3 regions of the Saccharothrix sp. NPDC042600 genome follow, and region 3 is predicted to be linked to each of the others. Evidence: riboswitches for the same ligand, from Rfam matches in the RefSeq annotation. Region 3 holds a riboswitch; each other region holds the start of a gene.
The links. A riboswitch is a leader RNA that binds a small molecule or an ion and turns the genes downstream of it on or off. The one in region 3 is predicted to bind glycine.

Region 1 (4,260 bases), on a different contig from region 3:
CTCCAGCACCGCGCCCACCACCCGCGCCGGGTTGCCGAGCTGGTGGAACGGCCGGCCGTTGATCAGGCCGTGGCCCGCGGTCGGGGTCACCAGGCCGAGCAACATCCGCAGCGTGGTCGTCTTGCCCGCGCCGTTCGGTCCGAGGAAGCCGGTCACGGACCCCGGTTCCACCGTGAAGCTGAGATTCTGCACCGCTGCGACCGGACCGAACTGCTTGGTCAAGCCCTGCACCACGATGCGGCCACTGCCGTCGTGCACGCGTCCCTCCTGGATAGCGCCTGTGCGCGCCATCCTGCCTTAGGAGGGTCAGTCGGGGAGGGCATGTCGCGGTTTCGACACCACGACCGGGATCTCGGTGGTCGGCTCGCTGTCCTGGCGACCGGTGTCGTGCCGGAACGGGTTGCGCAGCGGTTTGCGCCGCTCGCGGTGCGGCAGGCCCTCGCCGATGAGGTGCTGGTGGGCCATGTTCCACACCTGGCACGGCCACTTCCGGTGCCGCAGCACGCCGGGGCAGGCGCGGCAGCGGCCGTCGGAATCGGGCTGGTGCACGGTCAGCAGCAGCCGCCAGCAGTCCGCCAGCCGGTTGATCTCGGCCCGCGCCAGCGGCACCAGGGCCTCGGCGGCGCCCCGCTCGACGACCTCGTCCAACTGGGCCAGCCGGCGCAGCACCGCGGCGCGCAACGTCTCGTCCACCCCGCTCACATCCTGTCGGCGGCCTGGTCCAGCAGGCGGTGCAGCCTGCGGGTCTGGGTGACCGACATCACAGCCGACTCGCCCGGCGGCGCGACCAGCAGGACCCGGTCGTCCTCGACCAGCACGGTCATGGACCGGTCCCGGCCGAAGGGGTCGTGGCAGTCGATCCAGCCCTGTGGTTCAGCCATGTGCGCTCCGATCGGAGGTGTGGCAGGCGGCGGCGGCGACGCCACGCGAGCGGACGACCCCGCTGCGTGACGGCGAAGGGGTTCCGCTGTGAGCATCGGCCGACCGGGCGTCGTGACTTACCCGTTACCCGCCGAATTCACTCGATTGCTTGAGGGAGGACACAGAACGTGTCCTGTTGGGTCAAGAATTGCGCGCAGATGGCTGGGGTGGCTGGGCACGGCCCGCCGGACCCCGCTAAGATTGGTGCTGCGCGACCCGCTCCCAGTGACCCCCAGGCTGGTTGAGCGGGTCGCGTTTTACGTGGCGAAGACGCGAGAAGGGGCGCCCACCGTGCTGGTGGACGCCCCTTCTTCGTGGATGGCGTTCTCAGACTTCGAACGCCGTGTAGGTCAGGTCGTGGGCCTGCGCGACCGGCTCGTTCGTCAGCAGGCCGTCGTGGACGTTCAGGCCCAGGGCCAGGGACTTGTCCGCGCGCAGCGCCGCCTGCCAGCCCTTGTCGGCCAGGGCCACCGCGTAGGGCAGGGTCACGTTGGTCAGCGCGTACGTCGAGGTCCGCGGCACCGCGCCCGGCATGTTCGCCACGCAGTAGAAGACCGACTCGTGCACCTGGTAGGTCGGGTCGGCGTGGGTGGTCGGGCGGGAGTCGGCGAAGCAGCCGCCCTGGTCGATCGCGATGTCCACCAGCACCGAGCCGGGCTTCATCTGCGCCACCAGCTCGTTGGACACCAGCTTCGGGGCCTTCGCGCCCGGCACCAGCACCGCGCCGATGACCAGGTCGGCCTCGCGCACGGCCTGCTCGACCGAGTAGCGGTTGGACGTGACGGTGCGCAGCTGCCCGCGGTAGAGGGCGTCGATGTGGCGCAGCCGGTCCACGTTGGTGTCGAGGATCTCCACGTCCGCGCCCATGCCCACGGCGATCGTGGCCGCGTTCAGGCCCGCCACGCCGCCGCCGATGACGACCACGCGCGCCGGGTGCACGCCGGGCACGCCACCGGGCAGCACGCCCCGGCCGCCGGACGGCTTCATCAGCGAGAACGCGCCCACCTGCGGCGCGAGCCGACCCGCCACCTCGGACATCGGGGCCAGCAGCGGCAGCGCGCCGTTCGCCGTCTGCACGGTCTCGTAGGCGATCGCGGTCGTGCCGGACGCGATCAGCGCCTCGGTCAACGGCCGGTCCGCCGCCAGGTGCAGGTAGGTGAACAGGGTCTGGCCCTTGCGCAGCAGCGGGTACTCCCGCTCGATCGGCTCCTTGACCTTGAGCACCAGGTCGCCCTCGGCCCACACGTCCTCGGCGGTGGCCAGGACCTTCGCGCCGGCGGCGAGGTACTCCTCGTCGGTGATGGCGGACCCGAGCCCCGCGCCCGCCTCGACGAACACGTCGTGGCCGCGCAGGGTCAGCTCGTGGGCGCCGGCGGGGGTCAGCGCGACGCGGTACTCGTGGTTCTTGATCTCGCGGGGTACTGAGATCCGCACGGTGGGGCTCCTTCAGCCGTTGTTACGCCAAAGGTCCGGTACTCCGAATCCACTGTCATCGTGCGAGCGGCACTAACCGGCAGGGGTGGGTTTGTGTCGAGTGAACAAGACTGGACGCTCGTTGACACCCGTCACGCCGACGACTTAGCGTGCTCGCGACCGCCCAACTGAACATCGGCCGCGGCGCCCTCCCGGCGCCGGAACCCGAGCGGGAGAGTCCCCGGCACGTCCGGGGCGCCGAAGGAGCAAGTACCCCGCACACTCTCAGGCAACGAGAACCGCTCGGGCGAGGCGACTCTGGAAAGCGTGCTCACGCGCGCACCCACGGTGCAAGCTGTGCCCGATCGACGGTTCCACCGTCGCGACGCCGCACAGCGAAGCTCTCAGGTCCCAGGACAGAGTGGGGATCCGACCGACCGTGGCTTCAGGAGCGCTGACATGACTTTTCCGGAGAACCTGCTCTACACCGCCGAGCACGAGTGGGTCGACTGGGCGCCGGGTACCCAGGACCCCGTGGCGGTCGGCATCACGTCCTACGCGGCGGAGTCCCTGGGCGACATCGTGTTCGTCCAGTTGCCGAACGTCGGCGAGCGCGTGAAGTCCGGCGACGTCTGCGGCGAGCTGGAGTCGACCAAGTCCGTGAGCGACCTGTACGCGCCGGTCAGCGGCGAGGTCGTGGAGGTCAACCAGGCCGCCGCCGACGACCCGTCGCTGATCAACAACGACCCGTACGGCGCGGGCTGGCTGTTCAAGGTGCGCGTCGAGGACGCGACGGGCCTGCTCACCGCCGGCAAGTACGCGGAACTGACCGGGGACTGACCCGCCGTGGCGATCAGCGTCTTCGACCTGTTTTCCGTCGGCATCGGGCCGTCCAGCTCCCACACGGTCGGCCCGATGCGCGCCGCGACGATGTTCGTGGCGCGCCTGGGGCACCGGCTGACGTCCGTGGACCGGGTGCACGTCCAGCTGTTCGGCTCGCTGGGCGCCACCGGGCACGGGCACGGCAGCCCCAAGGCCGTGCTGCTGGGCCTGGAGGGCCACAAGCCCGAGGAAGTGGACCCGACGGCCGCCGAAGGGCGCGTGGCCGAGATCCGCGCGTCCCGCCGGCTGCTCCTGGGCGGGGTGCGCGACATCCCGTTCGTCGAGGACACCGACCTGGTGATGCACCGGCGCAAGTCGCTGCCGTTGCACCCCAACGGGATGAGCTTCACGGCGTACTCCGGGGACGAGGTCCTGGACGAGGCCGTGTACTACTCCGTGGGCGGCGGTTTCGTGGTGGACGAGCACGCCACCGGCACCGACCGCATCAAGGCCGACGAGACCGAACTGGCCCACCCGTTCAAGACCGGCGACGAACTGCTGGCCCGGACGCGGGAGACGGGCCTGTCCATCTCCGAGGTCATGCTGGCCAACGAGCTGTCGTGGCGCACGGAGGAGGAGGTCCGCTCGGGCCTGCTCCACATCTGGGGCGTCATGCAGGAGTGCGTCGAACGGGGCTGCACGGAGACCGGCGTGCTGCCGGGCGGCTTGAAGGTGCGCCGGCGCGCGGCCGAGATGCGCCAGCGCCTGGCGGCCGAGCACTACGCCACCGACCCGTTGCGGGTGATGGACTGGGTGACCTTGTTCGCCCTGGCGGTGAACGAGGAGAACGCGGCCGGCGGCCGGGTGGTCACCGCGCCGACCAACGGCGCGGCCGGCATCGTGCCGGCGGTGCTGCACTACTACACCCGGTTCGTGCCGGGTGCGTCCGACGACGGCGTGGTGCGGTTCCTGCTGACGGCCGGTGCGGTCGGCGTGTTGTTCAAGGAGAACGCGTCGATCAGCGGCGCCGAGGTCGGCTGCCAGGGCGAGGTCGGCTCGGCGTGCTCCATGGCGGCGGGCGGACTGGCCGAGGTGCTCGGCGGG
Region 2 (4,260 bases), on a different contig from region 3:
CAACCTGAGGTTGAGACGCGACACGCTCAGCGCGTCGCGTTGACCTGCCCCCTAGGCGGTCTTACCGTCGAACTCAGGTGAATTGCCACGGTGTGATTCGGGCACCGGGGCGGCTTCACGTTGGTCGCCGGCCAGTCGTGGCCGGACCGAGGGGAGGCAGGCGTGGTCGAGGAAGCGCCCATCCGGGCCGGAACCGGCGAACAGGGTGAGCTGTTCCCGGACTCCTCGCTGCCGGACGAACTCGTCGGGTACCGCGGCCCGGCCGCGTGCCAGATCGCGGGCATCACCTACCGCCAGCTCGACTACTGGGCCCGCACCGGCCTGGTCAACCCGACGATAAGGAGTGCCCACGGCTCCGGTAGCCAACGGCTCTACTCGTTCAAGGACATCCTGGTCCTCAAGGTCGTGAAGCGGCTGCTCGACACCGGCGTGAGCCTGCAGAACATCCGCGTCGCGGTCGACCACCTGCGCCGCCGCGGCGTCCAGGACCTCGCCCGCATCACGCTGTTCAGCGACGGCACCACGGTCTACGAGTGCACGTCGCCCGAGGAGGTCGTGGACCTGCTGCAGGGCGGCCAGGGCGTGTTCGGCATCGCGGTCAGCGGCGCCATGCGGGAGATCAGCGGCACCATCCACGAGTTCCCCGCCGAACGCGCGGACGGGCTCGCGGTGGACGAGACCCCCAACGACGAGCTGTCCCGGCGCAGGCGGACGCGGGCCATCGGCTGACCCCGGAGTCCACGGCGCGAGCGGCACGAGCGGCTGGTACCCGCTCCCCCGCCGCGCCAAACCTGTGAGATCCGCGTCGCGTCCGTGACGGTTGTCGTTCACCCGCCGGGTACGATTCGCGCGTAGTCGCTTTATCCCGTGCGGGAGAGTCCGAGCCAGTCTCGGCGCCGAAGGAGCAAATCCTCCCCGGAACCTCTCAGGCGCAAGGACCGCACGGGTGAGACGCCTCTGGAAAGCGGGTCGGGCACGTGGACCCCGCCGACGGTGCAAGCCCGGTCGCACGTGGACCGGGTGAAGCTCTCAGGCGCCCGACGAGAACGGGCAGAAGACAGAGGGGGAGGGCAACGGCAGAAGTGTGTCCGTAGCCCGAAAGGCGCCTTCCATGACGCAGGACCGCATCCCCCTCGCCGCCCTTGAGCACGGCACCCCCTTCGCCGACCGGCACGTCGGCCCCCGGCCCGCCGAGCTGGCCCGCATCCTGGACGTCATCGGCGTCGGCTCCCTGGAGGAACTGGCCCAGCGCGCCGTGCCCGAGTCGATCCGGGAACGCGAACTGGTGCTGGACCTGCCCGCGCCCGCCACCGAGACCGAGGCGCTGGCCGAGCTGCGCGCCCTGGCCGCCCGCAACAAGCCGCTCACCCAGATGATCGGCATGGGCTACTACGGCACCCACACCCCGCCGGTGATCCGCCGCAACGTCCTGGAGAGCCCCGCCTGGTACACGGCCTACACGCCCTACCAGCCCGAGATCTCCCAGGGCCGCCTCGAAGCGCTGCTGAACTTCCAGACCATGGTCGGCGACCTGACCGGTCTGCCGCTGGCCAACGCGTCCATGCTGGACGAGTCCACCGCCGCCGCCGAGGCGATGACCCTGGTCCGCCGCGCGGGTCGCAGCGAGTCCGCCAAGTTCGTCGTGGACGCCGACACGCTGCCGCAGACGCTGGCCGTCATCGAGACCCGCGCCGAGCCGCTGGGCATCGAGATCGTCACCGCCGACCTGTCGCAGGGCCTGGAGGGTCTGGGCCTGGGCGGCGACTTCTTCGGCGTGCTGCTGTCCTACCCGGGCGCGTCCGGCGTCGTGCGCGACTACGCCGCGCTGGTGGAGGAGATCCACGCGGCCGGCGCGCACGCCGTGTTCGCCGCGGACCTGCTGGCCCTGACGCTGCTGCGCCCGCCGGGCGAGATCGGCGCGGACGTCGTCGTCGGCACCACCCAGCGCTTCGGCGTGCCGATCGGCTTCGGCGGCCCGCACGCCGGGTACATGGCCGTCCGCCAGGGCCTGGAGCGCCAGCTCCCCGGCCGCCTGGTCGGCGTGTCCGTGGACGCGGACGGCAACCTGGCCTACCGGCTCGCGCTGCAGACCCGCGAGCAGCACATCCGCCGCGAGAAGGCCACCAGCAACATCTGCACCGCGCAGGTCCTGCTGGCCGTGATGGCGTCGATGTACGCGGTCTACCACGGCCCCGACGGCCTGCGCGCCATCGCGACCCGCACCCACCGCCTGGCCACCGTGCTCGCCGCGGGCCTGTGCGAGAACGGCGTCGAGGTCGTGCACGGCGAGTTCTTCGACACCGTGCGGGCCCGCGTCGAGGGCCGGGCGGCCGAGGTCGTCGCCACCGCCCGCGACCTGGGCGTCAACCTGTGGCAGGTGGACGCCGACACCGTCTCGATCGCGTGCGACGAGACCACCACCCGGGGCGACCTGGAGAAGGTGTGGAAGGCGTTCGGCGTGACCGTCTCCGACGTGGACGGCCTCGACCTCGACACCGCCGACGCGATCCCCGCCGACCTGCGCCGCACCAGCGACTACCTGACCCACCCGGTCTTCCACACCCACCGCTCCGAGACCGCGATGCTGCGCTACCTGCGCAAGCTGTCGGACAAGGACGTCGCGCTGGACCGCAGCATGATCCCGCTGGGCTCGTGCACGATGAAGCTCAACGCCACCGCCGAGATGGAGCCGGTGACCTGGCCGGAGTTCGCGAACCTGCACCCGTTCGCGCCCGTCGAGGACGCCGAGGGCCTGCTGTCGCTGGTCAAGGACCTGGAGCGCTGGCTGGCCGAGGTGACCGGCTACGACGCCGTGTCCATCCAGCCCAACGCGGGCAGCCAGGGCGAGTTCGCGGGGCTGCTCGCGATCCGCGCCTACCACCGCGCGCAGGGCCACGCGGAGCGGGCCGTCTGCCTGATCCCGTCGTCGGCGCACGGCACCAACGCCGCGTCCGCCGTCATGGCCGGCATGCGGGTCGTGGTCGTGAAGTGCGACGACCAGGGCAACATCGACATGGACCACCTGCGTGTCGTCGTGGACGAACACCGCGACGACCTCGCCGCGATCATGATCACGTACCCGTCGACGCACGGCGTGTACGAGGACACCGTGCGCGAGGTGTGCGCGCTGGTGCACGACGCCGGCGGCCAGGTCTACGTGGACGGCGCGAACCTCAACGCCCTGATCGGCCTGGCGCAGTACGGCAAGTTCGGCTCGGACGTGTCGCACCTGAACCTGCACAAGACGTTCTGCATCCCGCACGGCGGCGGTGGCCCGGGCGTCGGCCCGATCGGCGTGCGCTCGCACCTCGCGCCGTTCCTGCCCAACCACCCGCTCCAGCCGACCGCCGGTCCGGCGACGGGCGTCGGCCCGATCAGCGCCGCGCCGTGGGGTTCGGCGTCGATCCTGCCGATCTCGTGGGCGTACGTGCGGATGATGGGCGCGGACGGCCTGCGCCGCGCGACCCTGACCGCGGTGGCGGCGGCGAACTACGTGGCCCGGCGGCTGGACGAGCACTTCCCGGTGCTCTACACCGGCGAGGGCGGTTTCGTGGCCCACGAGTGCATCCTCGACCTGCGCCCGATCACCAAGGCGACCGGCGTGACCGTGGACGACGTGGCCAAGCGCCTGGCGGACTACGGCATCCACGCGCCGACCATGTCGTTCCCCGTCGCCGGCACCCTCATGGTGGAGCCGACGGAGAGCGAGGACCTGGCCGAGATCGACCGGTTCATCGACGCGATGATCGCGATCAAGGGCGAGATCGACCGCGTGGGCGCCGGCGAGTGGCCCGCCGACGACAACCCGCTGCGCAACGCCCCGCACACGGCGGCCAGCGTGACGACCGGCGAGTGGACCCACCCGTACAGCCGCGAGGTGGCGGTCTTCCCGGCGGGCCCGAACGCGCCGAAGATCTGGCCCCCGGTCCGCCGCATCGACGGCGCGAAGGGCGACCGCAACCTGGTCTGCTCCTGCCCGCCGCTCTCGGCGTACGACAACTGACCGACGAACGACGGCCCCGTGCCCCGGCACGGGGCCGTCGCGCTTCAGCTGACCGAGTACTCGAACGCGTAGGTCCCCGGCTCGCCCATGTGCCACGTGATCGACCCGGACCCGGTCAGCCCCGTCAACCCGCCCGACGCCGACACCACCGTGAACGTCCCCCGCGACACCCCGTCGCGGAAACCGCCGCGATGCTCCAGCACGAACGTCCCCGGCCGCCCGCCCAGCACGCCGGTCACCACCTCGTACCCCACCGC
Region 3 (4,260 bases):
GGGCGGGCGTGCCGATGCGCAGGCCCGAGGTCACCATCGGCGGGCGCGGGTCGTTGGGGACCGCGTTGCGGTTGACCGTGATGCCGACCTCGTGCAGGCGGTCCTCGGCCTGCTTGCCGTCCAGCTCCGAGGCCACCAGGTCCACCAGCACCAGGTGCACGTCCGTGCCGCCGGTGAGCACCTTCACGCCGGCCGCCGCCGCGTCGGGCTGCGACAGCCGCTCGGCGAGGATCTTCGCGCCCTCGACCGTGCGGCGCTGGCGGTCGGCGAACTCCGGCGACGCGGCGTGCTTGAACGCCACCGCCTTGCCCGCGATCACGTGCTCCAGCGGACCGCCCTGCTGGCCGGGGAACACCGCCGAGTTGATCTTCTTCGCGAGGTCCGCCTCGTTGGTCAGGATCACGCCGCCGCGCGGACCGCCGAGGGTCTTGTGCGTGGTCGTGGTGACGACGTGGGCGTGCGGCACCGGGCTCGGGTGCAGGCCCGCCGCCACGAGACCCGCGAAGTGGGCCATGTCCACCATCAGGTACGCGCCCACCGAGTCGGCGATCCGGCGGAACTCCGCGAAGTCCAACTGGCGGGGGTAGGCCGACCAGCCGGCCACGATCAGCTTCGGCTTGTGCTCCTGCGCCAGCGCCTCGACCTCGGCCATGTCCACCCGACCGTCCACATCGGACACGTGGTAGGGCACGACGTTGTAGAGCTTGCCGGAGAAGTTGATCCGCATGCCGTGGGTCAGGTGGCCGCCGTGCGCCAGGTCCAGGCCCAGGATCGTGTCACCGGGCTGGAGCAGCGCGAACATGGCGCACGCGTTGGCCTGCGCGCCCGAGTGCGGCTGCACGTTGGCGAACCCCGCGCCGAACAGCTCCTTGACCCGCGCGATGGCCAGCCGCTCGACCACGTCGACGTTCTCGCACCCGCCGTAGTAGCGGCGGCCCGGGTAGCCCTCGGCGTACTTGTTGGTCAGCACCGAGCCCTGCGCCTGGAGCACCGACACCGGCGTGAAGTTCTCCGACGCGATCATCTCCAGCGTGCCCTGCTGCCGGCGCAGCTCGGCCGCGACCGCCTCGGCGACCTCGGGGTCGAACTCCGCGAGGGAGGTGTTGAAGTGCTCGGACATGGTGGGGTTTCTCCCTACGAGTTGCGCTTGTAGAACGGCAGCGACACGACCTCCACGGGCTCCTGCCGGCCCCGGACGTCGACGGACAGCTTGGTGCCGGGCTCGGCGTGCGCGGGCGGCACGTAGGCCATCGCCACGGAGTAGCCCAGCGTCGGCGACAGCGCGCCACTGGTGACCTCGCCGATCGCGTTGCCCTCGGCGTCCAGCACGGCGTAGCCGTGGCGGGGGGCGCGGCGGGACTCGGTCTTCAGGCCGACCAGCTTGGCCTCGACGCCCGCCTCGGCCACCTTCGCCAGCGGCTCGCGGCCCACGAAGTCGTCCGGCTTGTCCAGCTTGACCACGCGGCCCAGGTTGGCGTGGTAGGGCGTGCGGGACGTGCTCAGCTCGTTGCCGTACAGCGGCATCCCGGCCTCCAGGCGCAGGGTGTCGCGGCAGCCCAGGCCGGCGGGCTTGAGGTCGTGCGGCTCGCCGGCGGCGAGCAGCGCCTGCCACACGTGCGGGGCGTCGGCGGGGTCGAGGAACAGCTCGAAGCCGTCCTCGCCGGTGTAGCCGGTGCGGGCGAGCAGCGCGGGCCGGCCGGCCACCTCGGTCGGGTAGGAGGCGTAGTACTTGACCGTGGCCAGGTCCGTCCCGGTCAGGCCCGCCAGGATGGCGACCGCCTTGGGGCCCTGCACGGCCAGCAGCGCGTAGTCGGTGGACTTGTCCTCGACGGTGGTGTCGAAGCCCTCGGCGCGCTCCCGCAGGGCCGCGAAGACGACGGCGGCGTTGGAGGCGTTGGCGACGACCAGGTACTCCTGGTCACCGGTGCGGTACACGATCAGGTCATCGATCACGCCGCCGTCGGCCTGGCAGATCATGGTGTAGCGGGCGCGGCCCACGCCGATCGCGGACGCGTGGCCGACCAGCGCGTGGTCGAGCGCGGCGCCGGCCTGCGGGCCGGTCAGGACGATCTCGCCCATGTGCGTCAGGTCGAACAGGCCCGCCGACGTGCGCACGGCGTGGTGCTCGGCCAGCTCGCTGTCGTAGCGCAGCGGCATCCGCCAGCCCGCGAAGTCGGTGAACTGGGCGCCCAGCGCCTCGTGCTCGGCGTGCAGCGGCGTCCGGCGGGTTTCCACGGGGTCCTCCCTGATGGCGGGCACGGCAGTGGCGCCGACCGGGTGGGTCGGCCTGCCGCTACGAAGGATGACACGGTCCATCGAGACTCCTCGTCCGAGTGAGCCTCCCCCTCTGTCATGAGCCTGAGAGCTTCGCCGGGACCCCGCACGTCGGCGGGGGCGGCTTGCACCGTGGGCGAGGCGCTGGCGCCTGCTTTCCAGAGTTGCCTTCGTCGGGCGGTAGCTGTGCCTGAGAGATTCCGGGGAGGAGTTGCTCCTTCGGCGCCCCGTAGTGGGTGGGGACTCTCCCGCGCGACATCGACGGCCGTGTTCAGTTGGTACCGCCAGACGCTAGTTGTGCCTGGTCGGCCCGGTCAACACGAACCCGGTCACCACGGGCGCGGCCGACGCTCGCGAGACCGCCGCGGAAGCGGCCCGACCGGAGGTGGCGGCGGCCCGACCGAGGCTCGTGGCGGCCCGACCAGGTGTGGCGGCGACCCGACCTGAGGTGGCGGCCCGCCCGAGGCTCGTAGCGACCCGACCAGGTGTGGCAGCGGCCCGACCGGACGTAGCGGCGGCCGACGCGGAGGTGGCGGCGGCCCGACCCGGGGTGGCGGCCGGCGTGGTCACAGGGCGCGCTCGGCCTTCACGCTTTCGACGACCTTGCGCTCGGCGTAGAACGACACGAACGGGATCGTGCCGGCGAGCAGCACCAGCGCGGTGCCCTTGAGCGACCAGCGGGCCTTGAGGGCCAGGTCCACCGTGATCACCAGGTAGATCGCGTAGAGGAAGCCGTGGACCGGGCCGACGACCTTCATCATGCCGTCCTGGTCGCCGAGGTACTTCACGCCCATCGCGGCCACGAGCAGCAGCAGGCCCACACCGACCACGTAAGCCATGAACCGGAACCGGCCCAACGCACCGCTCATCGCCCTACCGACCGCCTTCGCTCACCGCTGGTCCCGCGCGTGGAGTTCGCGGAGGTAGCGGTTGTAGGCCGCCAGCTCGTCGTCCTCGTCGTCGTGCGCGGGTGTCCTGACGGGGTCCACGGTAACGACCGGCTCCGACGGCGCGGCCACCGGCTCCCCCGCCACCTGCGACGACGTGTCCGCGCCCACAGCGGCGTCCGCCGCGCGCCGCTGGGCGGCGAGCTTGCGCATCCGCCACACCATGAACGCGGGGAACAGGCCGAACAGGGGCCACTGGAAGACGTAACCGAGGTTCTGGAAGGTCCCCCCGGCCTGGGAGAACCGCTCCCACTGCCAGTAGGCGAGACCGCAGCAGACCACCAGCGAGAGCACGCACACGACCGCGATCGCCACACGTTGGGGGGTGATGAGGCCGCTGCGCACGACTCAAGGGTACTTCGGGCCACCGACGGGGCGACCCCCAACCGGGATGGGCTCCCCGCACAGGAGCCCGCCCTCCCGGATCACGCTAGTCCCGACCACGTCGCGCCCTCACCGCGCGACGCCCTTGCGCTGCGCCACGCTCGCGCGTGGCGCGCCCGACATCACGCAACGCCGTCCCGGCGCTGCCGCTGCAGCCTGGCGACGCACCACGCCGCCGCGCTGCCCCGACGCAGGTGCTGGAGCACCGTCATCGGCCCGAGCCGACGTCCCAGGTCGGCGGGCGTGAGCCCGGCGGCCCGGTAGTCGAGGGCGCGCTGGTCCAACGGGCTGATGCCCGCGTCCCACCACGCCTCCGCCTCGGACAGGTCGCCCACGAGCTGCCAGTAGCTCGCTGCCGCGGCCAGCAGGACCTCGGGCACCTCGGGCGCCCGCTTCCGCATCGCCGCGACGTAGGCCGGATCCGCGGACTCGACCTTCACCAGGCCCCGCGGTCCACCGTTCGCCCGCTGCACGGGGATGCCCGGGGCGGACGGCGGGGCCTCGGCCAGCCACTCGTCCTTGATCCGGTTCACCTCGCGCAGCTCGGCGTCGTCCGAGCGCTCGGCCGCCCACTGCCGCAGCAGCTCGTCGACTCCGGAGTCCTCGACCATTCTGCCTCCTCGTCGGTCGAAGATCAGCCAATGCAGCGCACCGT

Region 1: it holds a riboswitch for glycine, as region 3 does, so the genes downstream of both, gcvH (glycine cleavage system protein GcvH) here and gcvT (glycine cleavage system aminomethyltransferase GcvT) in region 3, are expected to answer to the same signal.
Region 2: it holds a riboswitch for glycine, as region 3 does, so the genes downstream of both, gcvP (aminomethyl-transferring glycine dehydrogenase) here and gcvT (glycine cleavage system aminomethyltransferase GcvT) in region 3, are expected to answer to the same signal.

Annotation. Positions count from the first base shown of each region.
Region 1 covers NZ_JBEZBW010000039.1:437-4,696, reverse strand. Annotated here, with positions in the region: gene AB0A74_RS22755 (ABC transporter ATP-binding protein) at 1-258, opposite strand, end outside; gene AB0A74_RS22750 (hypothetical protein) at 307-693, opposite strand; gene AB0A74_RS22745 (hypothetical protein) at 699-881, opposite strand; gene ald (alanine dehydrogenase) at 1,249-2,355, opposite strand; glycine riboswitch at 2,555-2,646, shown strand; gene gcvH (glycine cleavage system protein GcvH) at 2,794-3,174, shown strand; gene AB0A74_RS22730 (L-serine ammonia-lyase) at 3,181-4,260, shown strand, end outside.
Region 2 covers NZ_JBEZBW010000099.1:370-4,629, forward strand. Annotated here, with positions in the region: gene AB0A74_RS35205 (MerR family transcriptional regulator) at 163-729, shown strand; glycine riboswitch at 861-951, shown strand; gene gcvP (aminomethyl-transferring glycine dehydrogenase) at 1,112-4,003, shown strand; gene AB0A74_RS35215 (DUF3224 domain-containing protein) at 4,048-4,260, opposite strand, start outside.
Region 3 covers NZ_JBEZBW010000108.1:5,742-10,001, forward strand. Annotated here, with positions in the region: gene glyA (serine hydroxymethyltransferase) at 1-1,120, opposite strand, end outside; gene gcvT (glycine cleavage system aminomethyltransferase GcvT) at 1,135-2,235, opposite strand; glycine riboswitch at 2,338-2,442, opposite strand; glycine riboswitch at 2,443-2,535, opposite strand; gene AB0A74_RS36475 (DUF3817 domain-containing protein) at 2,841-3,143, opposite strand; gene AB0A74_RS36480 (hypothetical protein) at 3,165-3,566, opposite strand; gene AB0A74_RS36485 (helix-turn-helix transcriptional regulator) at 3,728-4,216, opposite strand.